Linked DNA regions of Prochlorococcus marinus CUG1416. The protein of the gene in region 1 interacts with the protein of each later gene in a pairwise test. Links are inferred from orthologs where the notes say so. Each region holds a gene or a part of one and is shown on either strand. Other genes may lie near its edges. The genes, in order: eno and rpe.

Evidence for each region.
Region 2: the proteins of eno (region 1) and rpe interact in binary tests that used the Escherichia coli proteins (3 or more experiments, as listed by UniProt). The link is inferred for Prochlorococcus marinus CUG1416 from one-to-one orthologs.

What each region holds. Positions count from the first base shown.
Region 1 is NZ_JAAORM010000001.1:204,305-213,419, reverse strand. The notes cover bases 4,549-7,456. They hold eno (phosphopyruvate hydratase), read right to left. Parts: upstream 6,695-7,456; coding sequence 5,402-6,694; downstream 4,549-5,401. Other genes in these bases: HA146_RS01115 (ATP-dependent Clp protease ATP-binding subunit), read left to right, coding at 6,956-7,456; HA146_RS01125 (ABC1 kinase family protein), read left to right, coding at 4,549-5,396. Outside these bases: HA146_RS01150 (SulP family inorganic anion transporter), read left to right, coding at 1-905; HA146_RS01145 (sodium-dependent bicarbonate transport family permease), read left to right, coding at 912-1,910; HA146_RS01140 (P-II family nitrogen regulator), read left to right, coding at 1,913-2,194; HA146_RS01135 (NAD(P)/FAD-dependent oxidoreductase), read right to left, coding at 2,205-3,161; HA146_RS01130 (hypothetical protein), read left to right, coding at 3,415-3,732; more of HA146_RS01125, read left to right, coding at 3,729-4,548; more of HA146_RS01115, read left to right, coding at 7,457-9,115. UniProt on the Escherichia coli protein: Catalyzes the reversible conversion of 2-phosphoglycerate (2-PG) into phosphoenolpyruvate (PEP). It is essential for the degradation of carbohydrates via glycolysis.
Region 2 is NZ_JAAORM010000002.1:459,217-468,389, reverse strand. The notes cover bases 19-2,984. They hold rpe (ribulose-phosphate 3-epimerase), read left to right. Parts: upstream 19-1,105; coding sequence 1,106-1,864; downstream 1,865-2,984. Other genes in these bases: lptB (LPS export ABC transporter ATP-binding protein), read right to left, coding at 2,929-2,984; ccsB (c-type cytochrome biogenesis protein CcsB), read right to left, coding at 1,886-2,815; glpX (class II fructose-bisphosphatase), read right to left, coding at 19-916. Outside these bases: more of glpX, read right to left, coding at 1-18; more of lptB, read right to left, coding at 2,985-3,657; HA146_RS03925 (DUF309 domain-containing protein), read right to left, coding at 3,752-4,120; translational GTPase TypA, read right to left, coding at 4,135-5,928; HA146_RS03915 (M15 family metallopeptidase), read right to left, coding at 6,059-6,772; chlP (geranylgeranyl reductase), read left to right, coding at 6,885-8,225; glyS (glycine--tRNA ligase subunit beta), read right to left, coding at 8,206-9,173. UniProt on the Escherichia coli protein: Catalyzes the reversible epimerization of D-ribulose 5-phosphate to D-xylulose 5-phosphate.

The DNA.
Region 1 (9,115 bases):
AGGCAGGTCTTGTATTAGCCGTACTTGGAGCAATTGATTCTTTACTGACATCCTTAGTCGCAGACAATATTTCTCAAACGAAGCACAATTCTGATAGAGAACTTATTGGACAGGGGATAGGAAATGCTGTGGCAGGTCTTTTTTCAGGCTTACCTGGTGCAGGCGCAACAATGAGAACTGTTATAAATGTAAAATCTGGCGGATCTACTCCTTTATCTGGAATGGTTCACTCAATAGTTTTGTTAATAGTTTTAGTTGGTGCAGGACCATTAGCAGAAAAAATACCTACAGCTCTTTTAGCCGGTATTCTTATCAAGGTTGGATTGGATATTATTGACTGGGGATTCTTGCGCAGGGCCCATAAACTATCTCTAAAAACTTCAGTTGTTATGTATGGAGTACTCCTAATGACTGTTTTTTGGGATTTAATTTGGGCAGTATTAGTTGGTGTATTTATTGCAAACATGCTCACTATTGATTCAATTACTGAAACTCAACTAGAAGGTATGGAAGAGGATAATCCTTCATTAACAGGTAATACTCAAGGTCAAAATACATTGCCCGCGGATGAAAAAGCTCTACTTGATAGATGTTCTGGAGAAGTAATGCTATTTAGACTCAAAGGGCCACTTAGTTTTGGTGCGGCAAAAGGCATCTCTGACAGGATGAATCTTGTAAGAAATTACAAAATTCTGATATTAGACATAACTGATGTACCAAGACTTGGGGTAACAGCAACCCTTGCTATAGAGGATATGATGCAAGAAGCAAAAAATAACTCTAGAAAAGCATTTGTTGCTGGGGCTAATCAAAAAGTAAAGGAAAGATTAGCTAAGTTTGGAGTTGAAGGCATCATTGAAACTAGAAAAGAAGCGTTAGAAACTGCACTAAATGAAATAGCCTAATAATTTATGGAAATAAATCCAATTCTGCAAAATGTATTAGCACCTCCAGTTCTTTTCTTTTTGATTGGAGCAATATCAGTACTCTTTAAATCTGATTTAGAAATTCCAGCTCCATTACCTAAACTCTTTTCCTTATATCTACTATTAGCTATTGGTTTTAAAGGAGGTATAGAGATACAGAAAAGTGGGTTTACTGATCAAGTATTGCCGACTTTAAGTGCCGCGATACTAATGTCACTAGTAATCCCTCTAATTGGATTTTTAATTCTAAGATATAAGTTTGATGTCTTTAATTCAGCAGCAATAGCAGCAGCATACGGTTCAATTAGTGCTGTTACATTTATTTCCGCAGAAAGTTTTTTAGAAAGTCAAAAAATAGCTTTTGATGGGTTTATGGTTGGCGCCTTAGCTTTAATGGAATCTCCTGCAATAATTGTTGGATTATTACTTGTGAAATTTGCAGCTCCCCAAAATAGACCAAAATCAAGAAAAATGCATCTAAGCGGAATATTACATGAATCACTTTTAAATGGATCAGTGTATTTATTGCTTTCAAGCTTAATTGTGGGATTTCTAACTGCTTCTAGTAATCCCTCAGGGATTACAAAAATGGAACCATTTACTGGACAATTATTCTATGGAGCAGAATGCTTCTTCTTGTTAGATATGGGAATAGTCGCAGCTCAAAGATTGCCGAGGTTGAAAAATGCAGGTTCATTTTTAATTGGCTTTGCAATTTTCATGCCGCTATTTAATGCATTTATTGGTGTTTTCGTTGCGAGATTTTTATCTTTAGGACCTGGCAACGCACTTTTATTTGTGGTTTTATGTGCAAGCGCCTCATATTTAGCAGTTCCTGCAGCTATGAGGATGACAGTTCCAGAAGCAAAATCAAGTTATTATATTTCAACAACACTAGGTCTAACTTTCCCATTCAATATAGTTCTTGGCATTCCAATATACATGAGTTTAGTAAATACCATTATCCCACTTTCTCCTTTATAAAAATGAAAAGATTAGACTTAATATTTAGTGAAAGAGAACTAAATGCAATCATTAAAACACTAGAAAAAGCTAATGTTCCTGGATATACAGTTATGAAACACGCCACAGGCAGGGGGCCTGAAAGAGTTGTTACAGAAGATATGGAATTTACAGGGTATGGATCCAATGCTCATGTAATTGTTTTTTGTGAGCAAGAATTAATAGATAAAATGAGAGATAACATTAGGGATGATTTAAGCTATTACGGAGGAGTCGCTTATATTTCTGAAGCAACCCCCCTCTAATATTTAGTTTTCACGAATGAATCCAATCAACTCTTATATTTTTTCTACTATTTAAATATCTATCAATTGACATTGCGGCAATACATCCATCAGAAGCTGCAACAACGGCTTGCTTAAATGGTGTATTTCTTATATCTCCAATAGCCCACACTCCATCAGAGTTTGTAGACATAAAGTCATCCACAATAACTCCTCCGTCTTCTTTTAAAGCAATTTGATCCCCTAAAAAATCAGTAATTGGCTTTGAACCACTCATATAGACAAAGACTCCATCTAAATTTAAATTAATAGGATTTTCCTCTTGCTTATTTTTTACAACAACTCCGTTCACACCCATATCATCACCCAATATTTCTAATAATCTTGTTCTACTCCAATGTTTTATATTTGAATTATCCATCAATTCCATAGCTTCTTCATTATCTGATTTAGGATCACTTGATGTAATCCAATGGACAGTAGAAGCAAACTTAGTAAGAACAGTTGCCTCTTCAATTGCCTCCTTGTTCACTCCAACCACGGCAACTTCTCTATTTTTATAAAAAGCTCCATCACATGTAGCACAATAACTTACTCCTTTACCAAGAAAATCCGCTTCTCCCTTGAATGATGCAGGCCTACCCATAGCTCCACTTGCAAGAACAAGTGCTTTAGCCTTGAAGGTTCCTTCAGGTGTATAAACCGTTTTCCATTCTCCACTAGAGTCTATCCCAAACACTTGTGCTCTTCTATAGTCTGTACCATATTGCACAGCCTGTTCTCTCATTAGAGTAAGTAATTTCTCACCACTTATATCTACAGGAACACCTGGATAATTAGCTATCTGATGAGTTATAGCTAAGGCGCCAACAGATGGATTTTTATCTAAAATTACAGTCTTTAAGTTTGAACGAGATGTATAAAGTGCGCAAGTACATCCGGCCGGACCTCCACCGATAATAACTACATCTGCCTCAATGATTTCCAATTTAATAAAACTCCTTTTAGTAGTTAATTAGATGAGTTTTTGGTTAGAAGATATCTTTAATGTTAATACCTAACCTTTATCTAGATATAACTTAAAAGAAAAAATAGAAAAAAGCATAATATAGAAACAAACTTACATAGGAAAAATAAAAAATATTTATTGTCACAATTATCTATTACGTGAAATGTTCTGTATTGATCTATTATTAGATCATATCGGGTAGATTAATTGCCATAGAAACATTATATTTTTCATGACCAACTCTGATTACCTTTTAAAAGCTGCTATTAAGAAAGTAACCGAAAAATTAAACGAGATAGTGGTTGAAAAAATTGAAGAAGCAACAAATATTGCTCAGGATGCTCCAGAAATCCTCAAAAAAGAATTTGATATTTTGAAAGAATCCATCATGGAAGAAGCCTCAAGAATGGAAAAAGCAGACAATGTTCAAGAAAATGAAACCGCCAATACTTATCAAAATTCCAAAATAAAAATAGCTTTAAATGAAATTGAAATTATTAATAACCAAATTGATCTATTTAATAAAAAAATCAATAATCAAATTAAATGAGTTATTACATTCTTCATGATCTTTTTAAAAAATTGAAGAGGGGCTTTCTTATATGGATAACCCTGATTTCGCTTTTAATAATTTTGTGGCTAGATAATCTTAGATTTACAATTTTCCAAACTAAGAGCCATAAAAAAAGTAGAATCCAAATTAAACGAGCTAAGTGGTTTACTAATCAATTAATTAACCTTGGTTCAGCATTTATTAAAATTGGACAATTATTATCTGCAAGACCTGATTTAATTCCTAATACCTGGATACAGGAATTATCTAAATTGCAGGATCAAGTTCCTAATTTTTCATTTAAGCAAGTTGAAGAAACTATCCTAGAAGAACTAGGTTCAAAGTTTAATGAAATAGATCAAATAATATGCGATCCGGTTGGATCAGCATCACTAGCTCAGGTTCATAGGGGGACTTTAAAAGATGGTAAGGAAGTAGTATTTAAAGTTCAAAGACCCAATTTAAAAGAATTATTTATTATTGATTTGGGCATAATGCAGCAAATAGCAGGATTGTTGCAGAAAAATAAAAATTGGAGTCGCGGAAGAAACTGGGTTGCGATTGCGAAAGAATGCAGGAAAGTTCTTATGAAGGAACTTGATTTTAATTGTGAAGCACAATATGCAGCAAGATTTAGACAGCAATTTCTTGATGATGAAAATGTTGAAGTTCCTGAAGTAATTTGGGATATGAGTAGTGAAAAAGTGCTTTGTTTAAGTTATCTAGAAGGAACAAAAATAAGCGATTTAGAAAAATTACAATCCCAAGAAATTAATTTATCAAAAATTGCAGAAGTAGGTGCCATCAGCTACCTGAAACAATTAGTGAATTACGGTTTTTTTCATGCAGATCCTCATCCAGGTAATCTAGCAGTTTCAAATAAAGGTAAATTAATTTTTTATGATTTTGGAATGATGGGCAATATCTCAAATAACCTTCAAACAAGGCTAGGGGGAATGGTTCAGGCTGCCGCTTTAAGAGACGCCTCATCACTTGTAAGTCAATTACAACAAGCTGGTCTAATTTCAAAAGATATTGATATAGGACCAGTCAGAAGATTAGTCAGATTAATGCTTAAAGAAGCCTTAACTCCACCATTTAGTCCAAATATAATTGAGAAATTATCTGGCGATTTATACGAACTTGTTTATGAAACCCCATTTCAACTTCCAGTGGATTTAATATTTGTAATGAGAGCTTTATCAACTTTTGAAGGAGTTGGCAGAATGCTTGACCCAGGGTTTAATCTTGTATCAGTGACTAAGCCTTATTTAATAGAACTTATGACTTCTAATAATCAAACTCCTAATGATTTAATCAACCAATTTGGAAGGCAAGTAGGTGAACTAGGATCCAAAGCTGTAGGAATTCCCAAAAGAATAGATGAAAGTTTAGAAAGATTAGAGCAGGGCGATTTACAATTACAAATAAGGATGGGAGAGTCTGATAGACAATTTAAAAAAATGTTTACTGCTCAAAAAACATTAGGCCATTCAATTCTTATTGGAAGCTTATCCATTGCATCTGCTTTACTTGTAACCAATAAACAAAATAATTTTGCATTGTTGCCATTATTTTTTGCACTACCCATAAGTATTGATTGGATAAAATGCCAATTAAGTATGAGTAAAGGCTCACGTTTAGAAAAACTTAAGCGCTAGAGAAACTATATATTTTTAGGACCCAAACCTAAAGCTCCAGCAAATCTTGCTTGACTTCCCAGTTCCTCTTCAATTTTCAAAAGCCTATTATATTTTGCAATTCTTTCACTTCTACTCAAAGAGCCGGTCTTGATCTGACCAGATCTTGTGGCGACAGATAAGTCAGCAATTGTTGTATCTTCCGTCTCACCACTTCTATGACTTATAACACTTGTAAAACCGGAAGTCTTAGCTAACTCAATAGCTTCTAATGTTTCAGTTAATGTTCCAATTTGATTCACTTTTATTAGGATTGAATTAGCAGATTTTTCCATAATCCCTTTCCTTAACCTTTCTGTATTAGTAACGAATAAATCATCGCCTACAAGTTGAACTTTATTTCCCAGTTCTTTATTTAATTCTGACCAACCCTCCCAATCATCTTCTGCTAAACCGTCCTCTATTGAAACTATTGGATAATTAGAAACTAATCTTGAAAGATATGAAATCATTTCAGAACTATTTAAATTTTTTCCTTCATATTTATAAATGCCATTGTTATAAAATTCAGTACTGGCAGCATCTAAAGCTAAAGAAACTTGCTCACCAGGAATAAATCCAGCTTTTTGAATTGCTTCTAACAGTAAGTCACCTGCCTCTTCACTCGATGATAAATCAGGTGCAAATCCACCCTCATCGCCTACAGCGGTAGATAGACCTTTTTTATCCAGTAATGATTTTAATGAGTGAAAAATTTCAGTACCCATTCTTAGTGATTCACTGAAATTCTGAACTCCATGTGGGACAAGCATAAATTCCTGAAAATCAAGTCTATTTGGCGCATGAGCACCGCCATTTATTACATTCATCAATGGTACGGGAAGAAGATTAGATAATGGATCTCCAAGATATCTATAAAGGGGGATGTCTAAAGCATTTGCTGACGCTCTGGCAGTTGCAAGACTTACTGCAAGGATTGAATTAGCTCCAAGGTTGGACTTATTAGGAGTTCCATCAATTTCAATCATTAACTTATCTACCGCCGTTTGATCTAAAGCTGACAAGCCACATAAAGCCGGCGATATTGTTTCATGAATTTTATTAACAGCATTTAATACACCTTTACCCATATAATTTGAACCGCCATCTCTTAATTCATGTGCCTCATGAGCACCAGTACTGGCTCCGCTAGGAACAATTGCTATACCCCTTGCACCACATTCCAAAAAGACTTCTGCCTCGACAGTCGGATTGCCTCTTGAATCAAGGACTTGCCTTGCTTCAATAGTGTCAATAAGAAAATCAATAGTTTCTTTCACAATTTAATTATTACTATTTAAATCCTATTAATAGCTGAACTATTTGGCTAATATCTGAAATATAAATGTTTATCCAAATATAATTTTTGGTTTCAGAACAACTTAGATAAAAATAAGATTTTTGTTAATGCCTAACCCTACACAATGGCTTTCATAAGCATATTTTTAAATTTCATCTTACAATTTGAAAATTATTGGATGATTATTAATGCAGATCCTATTTAGAATATTAAATAATAATCAACTATAGTTTTATAGTTTATGAGAGAAACCCTTACATCAAGTCCTGAACTTTTTAGCGATATAAGTTGGAATCTTCTTCTATTAGGCGAAGAAACAGCAAAAAAATGGGACCATAGCGAATTTAATATTGAACACATAATTCATACATTGTTTTCATCAAGTGAATTTTTTGCTTTCATTGAAAAATTATCAATAGACCAAGATACAGTTTTAGATATAACAGAAGAATTTTTAGAAGAGAGCCCAACAAATGAGTCAGAAATTTTTACTATCGGGGAAGATTTAGAAATTCTTTTAGATAATGCAAATCAGATTAAAATTCAATGGGGATCAAGATTAATAGAAATCCCACATTTACTCATTGCTCTTGGAAGAGATTTAAGAATTGGTAATTATGTTTTTCAAGAAGGCAATCTTTCAATTGAAAAATTAGAGGAAGAATTAAAGTTTTTTCCAAATATTAATCAATCGAAAAATTCTGTTGATTATAAGAATGTAATTGAGATAAATAATCAATCTAATTTCGAATCAAATAAAGAAACTGAAGTCAAAGAAGAAAAATCAGAAAAAGCTATAGTTCCATTATCAAAAAGTGAACTTCAAAGCGAAACCAAAAAACAAGTTGACAAAGATGAAAATGCCCTTTCACTTTATGGAAAGGATTTAACAGAATCAGCTAAAAAAGGTTTACTAGATCCTGTTATTGGAAGAGAAAATGAGATCAACAATTTAATGAGGGTACTATGCAGAAGAAACAAAAATAATCCAATACTTATCGGTAATCCTGGAGTGGGTAAAACCTCAATTGCGAAACTACTTGCACAATTAATCTTAGAAAAAAAAGTACCGGATTCTCTAAAAGACTTTAAGATTATTTCACTTGACTTAGGAGCATTAGTTTCTGGGACAAAATTTAGAGGCCAACTAGAGGAACGACTAAGTTTAATACTGCAGGAATTAAACGATCCAAGCCAAGGAATGATTTTATTTATTGATGAAATCCACTCAATATTGAGTTCTGACAGATCTACTGCCGATATTAGTAATATCTTAAAACCTTTACTAGCAGAAGGAGAACTTAGATGTATTGGTACAACAACACCTGAAAAATTTCGTGAAACTATTGAAAAAGATCAGGCATTGAATAATTGCTTTCAAAAGATAGTTGTTAATGAACCTTCAGTAGAATTGAGCGCAAAAATACTGCAAGGCATCAAAAAGAAATATGAATTACATCATGGCATAAGTATTTCTGAAGACGCTGTGAATTATTCTGCAAAATTAGCCGACAGATATATTAGCGATAAATGTCTCCCTGATAAAGCAATAGATTTAATTGATGAAGCAGCTGCACAATTAAAAATCGAGTCTAATAACAAGCCTCAAATTATTCTCCAACAAGAAAACAAAATTCATACTATTGATGAAAAACTGAATAATTTGATAGATGGAAATATCGAAGAGAAAGAAAAACTATTAAATATGAGTCAACAAGCAGAGGCAAAATTGAATGTTCTTTTCGATAATTGGAATAATTTACGCGAAGAAATGGTGAAATTATCTATTTTAATGAAAGCAGAAGATAAGCTAACAAAAAAAATTAAAGACAACTCTAATTATGAGATTGTAAATGATTTTGATTTTTTAGAAAGGCTTGAAGAAGAGTTAAGTGAAATAGAGAATGAAATACAAAAAGTTAAAGGAAACTTTAAAAAAATAAAGAAAAATAGAAATTTCCCGTTCAAATATCAAGTTGAACCTGATGACATTGCTGATGTTATCTCAAAAATCACAGGTATTCCAATTTCTAAAGTAGTTTCAAATGAACGAAAGAAGTTAGTTAATTTAGAAAAAGAATTAAGTGAAAAAGTTATTGGCCAAGAAAAAGCTATAGAAGCTGTTTCTTCTGCAATTAGAAGGGCTCGCGTTGGCATGAAAAGTCCCAAAAGACCTGTTGGTTCTTTTTTATTTATGGGTCCTACAGGTGTTGGTAAAACGGAATTAGCAAAATCTCTTGCATCAGCATTATTTGATGAAGAAGGAGCACTTTTAAGATTAGATATGAGTGAATATATGGAGAAAAATGCAGTAGCAAGACTTTTGGGAGCTCCTCCAGGTTATGTTGGTTATGAAGAGGGAGGGCAATTAACTGAAGCCGTAAGACGCAAACCCTATTCA
Region 2 (9,173 bases), on another replicon or contig:
TACTTGTTCTAACACAATCCCTTTCAAATTTAACTCCGTCAAATAATAATCCATCAGTTATTCCACTACCAGCGAACACAACGTTTTCTCCTGATGCAAGTTCATTAGCCTCATATATTTTATCTATATCTGTTATTCCCATTTCATTAAGACGTTTAATATTTCCTTCTTTTGTGTAATCAGCCCATTCAGATGTTTGTGCAATTGCTGGATCATATACTAATTGTCCCTGAAAGTGTCCTCCTAAAGCTCTCATTGCTGCTGCTGAAATTACACCTTCTGGAGCTGCTCCTATACCCATCAAGCAATGTGTCCCAGTTCCGGCAAAACCACATGCAATAGCAGCTTGAACATCACCATCAGAAATTGGTTGTACTTTTGCACCACACCCACGAATCTCTTTAATTAAATCCTTATGCCTAGTTCTATCCATAACAACGACAGTAAGTTCATCAATAGAAAGACCTAGACAATCACTAAGTATCTTCAAGTTTTCAGTAGCCGAATTTCTAATATCTACTTTCCCTTTCGCTGCAGGAGGAGCAGCTAATTTGTTCATATAAAAATCAGGCGCATTAAAAAGCCCGCCGGTATCAGAAGCAGCTAAAACCGCCATAGATCCTCTTTGATTATTTGCACATAGATTAGTTCCTTCACAAGGATCTACTGCAAAGTCAACTCCTGGTCCACTTCCACTTCCTACCTCTTCACCGATATAAAGCATAGGTGCTTCATCTCTTTCGCCTTCTCCAATAACAATTTTCCCTTTCATTTCTATTTTGCCCATTCGCAATCTCATTGCTTCGACAGCCGCAGCATCAGCTTCATCTTTTTGACCAAGTCCTGTAAGTTTTGCTGAAGCAATTGCTGCTTGCTCAACAACTTCGAGAATTTCTTGAATTAAAGTTTGATTCACAATTAAAATTTTTTAAGGATTTTCTAAAAGGTTTTAAGTATAATCTCATAAAAAATTTATTTTTTATGAGAATTATTACGCTAATAAGCTTTTTTAACTCTTTACAGCTGTTACTTTATCAGGCCGTGACTTGAAATTAGGAATAAACAACTAAATATAGTATCTTTATTAAATATTTTTAAAAATTAAATGACTGAGTCAAATCAAACAAATTTAGCTGGTGTTAATAGACCAATTCAAATAATTCCTTCTGTTTTACCAGCAGATTGGGCAAATATGGGGGCATGTGTTAAAGAGCTAGAGGATGCTGGAGTAGATAGAATTCAATTTGATGTAATGGATGGAAATTTCGTACCAAATCTTACTTTTGGTCCTGAGATGATTACTGCATGCAGGAAATATTGCAATGTCCCTTTCGAAACTCAATTAATGGTGAGCCAATATAATTGTGAAACCATGCTTGAATCTTACGTAAACGCTACAAAAGGAGCTAATGGTGAACCAGGAGTAGTAATAGCTCATGCCGAAGCAAATATTCATCTACATAGAATTCTTGGAAGAATAAGAGACCTAGGAGGATCTCCTTCCGTTGCATTAAATCCTCATACTCCATTTGAGATGATTGAAAACATTATGGATATGGTTGATCATGTTTTGGTTATGACAGTTAATCCAGGCTTTGGTGGACAAGCTTACATACCGACAATGCTTAATAAAATCAGAAAGATAAGAAACTATATTATCGAAAAAAGCTTAAATGTCGACATTGAAGTTGATGGGGGCATAAAAGCAAATTGGACTATTTCACAATGTGCCGATGCCGGTGCTAATTGTTTTATTGCAGGCAGCGGGATGTTTGCCTATCAAACTTTAAAAGAGGGGTGTGATGACTTGAGAAAAGTTGCGAAAGAAGCACAAGATGGAAAGGTGCTTTCAGAACCTCAATAAATAATCTGGAATACTATCTAATCATCCAAAAATCCAGCCATAACTATGTAAACCTATTCCTAAAAAATTAACTCCTAAATAACATACTAAAACCACCAGGAAACCGGTTGAAGCCAATAAAGCTGGTCTTCTACCTTGCCAACCTTTACTTATTCTCATATGCAGATAAGCGGCATAAAACAACCATGATATAAATGCCCATGTTTCTTTTGGATCCCAACTCCACCAAGTACCCCATGCCTCATTAGCCCAAACTGCTCCTGAAATCAAACCGAGAGTCAAAAGAACAAAACCAATTAATATAGAACGATAACTTAATGTATCTAATTCTTCTGAATGAGAAAATTCAATAGGATTAACTAAATCATTTAAAGAATAGTTTTTAGACATTTTGAACCCTCCTATACCTGTAGAACTACTTCTAATTTGAAGCGGTTTATTTTTATTAACAAACAAAACAGAAGCTGAAAGTAAAGAACCTATTATTAGTGCTGCATAACTAAGCATGACGACACTAACATGCATTACTAACCAACTAGATCTTAAAGCTGGTACCAAGTTGGATGATAATTTCAAATCGTCAGGCAAAACAAAACAAGCAAAAGCCACAGTCAGCAACTCAATAGGTATTGCTATTGATGGGATTATTGGAGATTGATATTCCCTCTCAATCAAAAGTTGTCCCATTGAGATCCCCCAAGTAAGGAAATAAAGAGATTCATACAAATTGCTAATAGGAAAGTGTCCAGAAATTGACCACCTAAAAAGTAATTGTAATGTTATGAATAAATTAACCAGAATGGTAAGTAGTCTTACAATAGAAGAAGACTCTTTTTTGAAAAATGCAACTAAAGATATTGGTAAATTAACTAATAATATATAAAAAACTAAAATGCCTAATACCGAAACAGGGTCATATATTAAATTTTTAAAAAGATTATCTAGTATCATTTCTATAAATTAATTCAGTTTTAATAGTCAATATCAACCAAATAATAATTTAAATCATTCTTATATGAGTAAATCTTTAATAATTAAGTTTTAATTTAATTTGCAAAAGGATTTCAAAGTTTGAAATTATCTCCAAGATAATACTTCTTCACTATTGGATTATCTGCTAATTCACTTGATGATCCGTAAGCTAAAATTTGTCCTTCACTTAATACATATGACTTGTTGGTAATTAAAAGGGTTTCCCTCACATTATGGTCTGTAATAAGAATCCCTACCCCGTCACTACTTAATTTAAGAATTAGTTTCTTTAAATCAGTAACCGCTAGAGGATCGATACCAGCGAAAGGTTCGTCTAATAATAAATATTTAGGCCCTTTTCTACCTACTGTTAAAGCTCTCGCTATCTCACATCTCCTTCTCTCTCCTCCTGAAAGTTGATAACCATAATTGTCTACAAAATTATTCAAATTAAATTCATTAATTAGTTGTTCTCTTCTATTTCTAATTACCGCTCGACTAGAAGTTGAATTCTGCAAAGCTAAATCTATATTCTCTTTAACAGTGAGATCTCTAAATATACTCGACTCCTGAGTTAAATAACCCAAACCAAGTCTTGATCTAATTGGTAGTGAAAGATTAGTTATATTCTCACCATTCATTAAAACCTCACCTTTATCAGGTTTTATATTCCCAACCGCAAGATTAAAAGTGGTAGTTTTCCCTGCACCGTTCGGTCCCATCAAACCTACAACTTCTCCTGGATTTACAGTTATGGATACATCATTTACTATTAACCTTCCCTTAATTGAAAGTGATACCTTTTGAATTGTTAAATTCATCTTCATTTAGAACGATTAGTTATTTTATTTTCTTGAAAGAAAAATGAAATAAAAAACAAACTTTTAATTAGATTGAAAGATATACTCATATTCATCAAAGAGTTTTCAAATAAGGCTTGTCATTATCGTTTAAAATTTCCTTATATTGTAATTTCCTTAATAAATCTTCCAAACATCTGCAGAAGGATTCAAGATCAATACCTAAATTAATATTGGTTCTAGTTTTTATTCTACCTAAACCTTCTCCAAGCAAAATAGTAGCTCCATTTAAATTACCCTTACTTAGGTGAAACTGTGAGACGGCTACTTGTAAAATCCCCTGTATGACTTGTCTTTCGTCACCATCAACAAAATTCCAAATTTCTTCAAAAGCATCATGAGCCTCATACCATTCATGATTATTAAAAAGATTTAAAGCAATAAAAAGTGAATCTTTAAAATCTATTGTACTTTCTTCATCCATGAAATTAATTATTATTATTTCTTCTTCTTATTTATTTTTCTCATTCTTATTGAATCAGGTGTCACCTCTAGCATTTCATCTGGGCCAATATATTCGAGTGCTCTTTCAAGGGTAATATCAACAGGTGACTGCAAAGTATCAAGTTCTTCTGCCCCTGCAGACCTCATATTAGTCAACTGCTTAGTTTTACATATATTCAACTCAAGATCTTGTGGTCGATTATTCTCTCCAATAATCATTCCCTTATAAACTTTAACTCCAGGTTTAATAAAATAAACTCCCCTATCTTCAGCATTCTTTAAGGCATAAAATGTAGCCACACCTTCCTCAAAAGCAATAAGAACTCCATTTCTCCTGGTTTCAAAATCTCCTGTTTTAGGTTTATATTCATAAAAAGAGTGACTCATAATACCTTCACCCCTCGTTATTCGAACAAATTCACCACGGAATCCAATTAATCCTCTTGATGGCACAAGAAATTCTAATTGAGTTCTCCCATCTGAACTTGTCTGCATATTTTTCATCTCTGCCTTTCTCGATCCAAGTTTCTCTATACATGGGCCAACAGATACTTCAGGGACATCTAAAACCAAAGTCTCTATAGGCTCACATTCAACATTATCAATTTCTCTAAAAATTACTTGAGGTTGCGAAATTTGAAACTCAAAACCCTCTCTTCTCATAGTTTCAATCAAAATCCCTAAATGTAATTCTCCTCTTCCTGAAACTGAAAACCTATCAGGAGAATCAGTTTCTTCGACCCTTAGGGCGACATTTGTTAAAAGTTCCCTCTCTAATCTATTTTTCAATTGTCTACTAGTAACAAACTTCCCTTCTTTTCCAGCAAATGGGGAATCATTGACAACAAAAGTCATATTTAAGGTGGGTTCATCAACCTTGATTAATGGAAGAGGATGAGGAGAATCTGGACATGCTATGGTCTCACCAATATTGACGTCATCGAAGCCAGAAACAGCAACAATATCCCCTGCGAATGCTTCATTTATATCAATTCTTTGTAATCCTTCGAATCCTAATAGTTTACTAACCTTACCTTTAATAGTTTTTCCATTTTCTTTAATTAAACTGGCTTGTTGTCCATTTTTTATAGTTCCATTATGAATTTTTCCAATCACAATTCTGCCTAAGAAATCAGAATAATCCAAGGTAGTTATTTGTAGCTGAAGAGGCTTATTCGAGTCACCTACTGGAGGTGGAACATGTCTAATAATAGCTTCAAAAAGAGGCATCATATTGTCACTATTGGATTCCATCTCTTCTTTTGCGAAACCAGATAGGCCGCTCCCAAAAAGATAAGGGAAATCACATTGATCATCGTCAGCTCCTAATTCTAAAAACAAATCAAGGACCTTATCAACTGCTATTTCTGGAACTACTCTTGGCCTATCAATTTTATTTACAAAAACTATAGGCCTAAGTCCTTTTTCTAATGCTTTTTTCAAAACAAATCTTGTTTGTGGCATTGGCCCCTCATTTGCATCAACAATAAGCAAACAACCATCAACCATTCCTAAAACCCTCTCGACTTCTCCTCCAAAATCAGCATGTCCAGGTGTATCTATAATATTAATTCTGGTATCTTTATAGTTAACTGCAGTATTTTTTGAGAGTATTGTTATTCCTCTTTCTCTTTCAAGATCATTTGAATCCATTACACATGTAGGAATAACTTCATTGTCTCTAAATATTCCTGATTGAGATAACAATGCATCCACAAGAGTTGTCTTCCCATGATCTACATGGGCGATAATTGCAACATTTCTAATTTCTTTTATCGAAGATGACATTTATGAAATTTATATAAATTTTAGATTGACTTTATTAAGGCTAACTCAAAGAATGCTTATTATGACAATTTTCACTTTAAGACTTTGAAAAATATAATCATATTGAATAATTTAATTAATAAAATTAGATTTATAATTCTCTGTTTGAAGTTTCAAAAACTTTTAAAGCTTCAATTGAGCCCTCATATCGCCAATGCCAGGGTTCATAATCTATATATTTATTATTTTTGTTAAAAGATAACTTAAAGTGAAACTTAGCTGCATTCTTTTTTAACCATCTAAAAGCATCAGTATTCTCAAATTCGCTCTCAAAGTCAGTTCCTCTTTGAGTCGCATCACCAATATCAATTGCGAAACCAGTACTATGTTCAGAATATCCTGGAGGTGCTGAAACTCTAGCTCTTTCTGCAGCTTCTTGATTTCTAATAGATTTTAAAGAATAAAAGATATTGTTTTGCAAATTTATTGATCTATAACCACTCAAGAAGACTAAATATATACCATCCTTTTTTGCTTCTTCTCTCATATTTAATAGAGAATCACGCATATCAATGTGTACTTCAATATTAGGCTCAATTAAAACTAGTTTCTCTTTAGGAATTTCGTTATATGGTAGATGGCCCAAAATTCTATGGCCGTGATTCCTCTCAAACTTGGAATTTAGATTAACTATAGGGTCTATTTCTATATTTCTAATAAATCTCAATGCAACTGAAGAAAAAAGAAGTAAAAGAAATGGAGCAAATATTAAAAATTTTTTTAATAATATTGAGTTTGAATTATTTAAATGGGTTCTTTTGGCTAGCTGTATATCAAATTGATTTATTTCTTTGTTTTGTTCCAATAGATATAGATGAATTTGAAAAACATATTTCGATATTAACTATTATTTTAAGAAATGCACTTTTATAAGCAAAAAAGATGTAGCTTTTAAATACAGTATTATTTTTTTTCGTATGTTGAGGGTAGCGGTTATTGGAGGAGGTCCAAGTGGTTCATGTGCTGCAGAAATACTTGCTAAAGCTGGAATAAAAACTTGGCTCTTCGAGAGGAAATTAGACAATGCAAAACCTTGCGGGGGAGCAATCCCACTATGCATGGTAGAAGAATTTGACCTTCCAGAATCAATCATTGATAGGAAAGTAAGGCACATGAGAATGATATCACCATCAAATAGAGAAGTAGACATAAGTTTAGATAAGGTTTATGGGAAAAGTGATAATGAATATATAGGAATGTGCAGAAGAGAAGTCATGGATGCTTTTATGAGAAATAGGGCTGCTGATCTTGGGACTACATTAATTAATGGATTAGTTACCTCAATTGACACTGGAGCTAATAACCAAGGACCATATAAACTTACATATTCTGACTATTCTTCTGGAGATAAGAAAGGAGAGCTTAAAGAACTTACAGTGGATCTCTTAATTGGCGCTGATGGAGCTAATAGCAGAGTTGCTAAAGCCATGGATGCAGGAGATTACAAAGTAGCCATTGCCTTTCAGGAAAGAATTAAATTACCCAAAGAAGAAATGAGTTACTATGAAGACCTTGCTGAGATGTATGTAGGAACTGATGTATCTCCCGACTTTTATGGTTGGGTGTTCCCTAAGTATGATCATGTTGCTGTTGGAACAGGGACAATGCAAAAGAATCAATTATTAATCAAAGGACTACAAGAAGGTGTGAGAAATAGAGCAAAAAAAAGACTTGTAAATGGTGAGGTGATCAAGGTGGAAGCACATCCTATTCCTGAACATCCAAGACCTCGAAGAGTTGTTGGTAGGATGGCTTTAGTAGGTGATGCCGCTGGCTATGTTACTAAGAGTTCTGGAGAGGGAATATATTTTGCTGCAAAAAGTGGGAGAATGTGTGCAGAAGAAATTGTTGAATCGTCAAAGAGTGGAGAAACTATACCATCAGAAAATGATTTAAAAAATTATTTAAAAAAATGGGATAAAAAATATGGAACGACATATAAGGTCCTAGAAATTCTTCAAAATATTTTTTACAGGAATGACTCAGCAAGAGAAGCTTTTGTAGAAATGTGTGATGACATGGACGTTCAAAGGCTGACTTTTGATAGTTATTTATATAAAAAAGTTGTTGCAATGAAGCCCATACAGCAAATAAAACTTACAATGCTTACTCTTGGATCTATTTTAAGAGGAAAAGCATTGGCACCACTAAAATACAAACCCGTTAATAGTGCTGTGAGAGAAGAGAAAGAAGTTGAAAAAATGCTTAAAAATTATTCAATTAAGGGTGGTATTAAAGTTAAGAGTTCAAAAGTGTAAAGTCAGCGATCTTTAGAGAATAATTTCTAATTAGGCTTAATAAGTTAAGTCTATTATTTCTTATTTTTATATCTTCTGACATTACCAGAACACCTTTTTCATTATCAAACAAATCCTCAATAGTATTTATATTAATCTCGAACAACTTAAGAAGTTTCAAATAATTGCAATAACCTTTTGAAAAAAGTTTTTCTAATTCTCTAATAAATTCAAAAACTTTCAATTCACATTCTTTTTCAAAGAGTTTTGTGTTTACATAATCTCTTGTTGAGAAAATGTTTGTTGAAAGATTACTACTCTTAGCTAATTTGCTTACCCTAGTAATTACCTTTTGAATTTCAAAAAAAGTTTCTTTCTCCTTAAAATCAACAATAGATTTAAGCCTATTTTTTAGATCAACAATATTCAATATTCTTTTTTGATAAAGTTCATCAGAAGAGCAAACGGCCTTTATTAATTCTTTACTTAGTGATATTTCTTCAAGATGACTAACGATTCTTTGAACTAAAAATTCATTTAAATCATTAAAAACCTTCTCCTTTGAGAAGTTCAAATTCGGGAATGCGATTTTCCAAAAATCAATAAGTTCGTTAAATAAATCATCTAAAGGTAAGTCAAGTTCATAATCCCAAATTATTTTTATAACTCCATTTAAATTTCTTCTCAAAGCATAAGGATCAGATGATCCACTTGGACGCTTGCCGGAAATAAATATACTTATTAAAGTTTCAATCTTATCTGCGATAGAAACTATTGCACCATATTTTGAAGAGGGCAAAGCATCTTTATAAAAAGAAGGTAAATAATGTTCAGCCACAGCCAAACAAATATCATCACTAAATCCCTCGTCTTTCAGATATTTACCACCCATTATTCCTTGCAATTCTGGGAATTCGAAAACAATTTCGCTACATAAGTCGTTTTTACAGTATCTAGCAGCTTCTATTA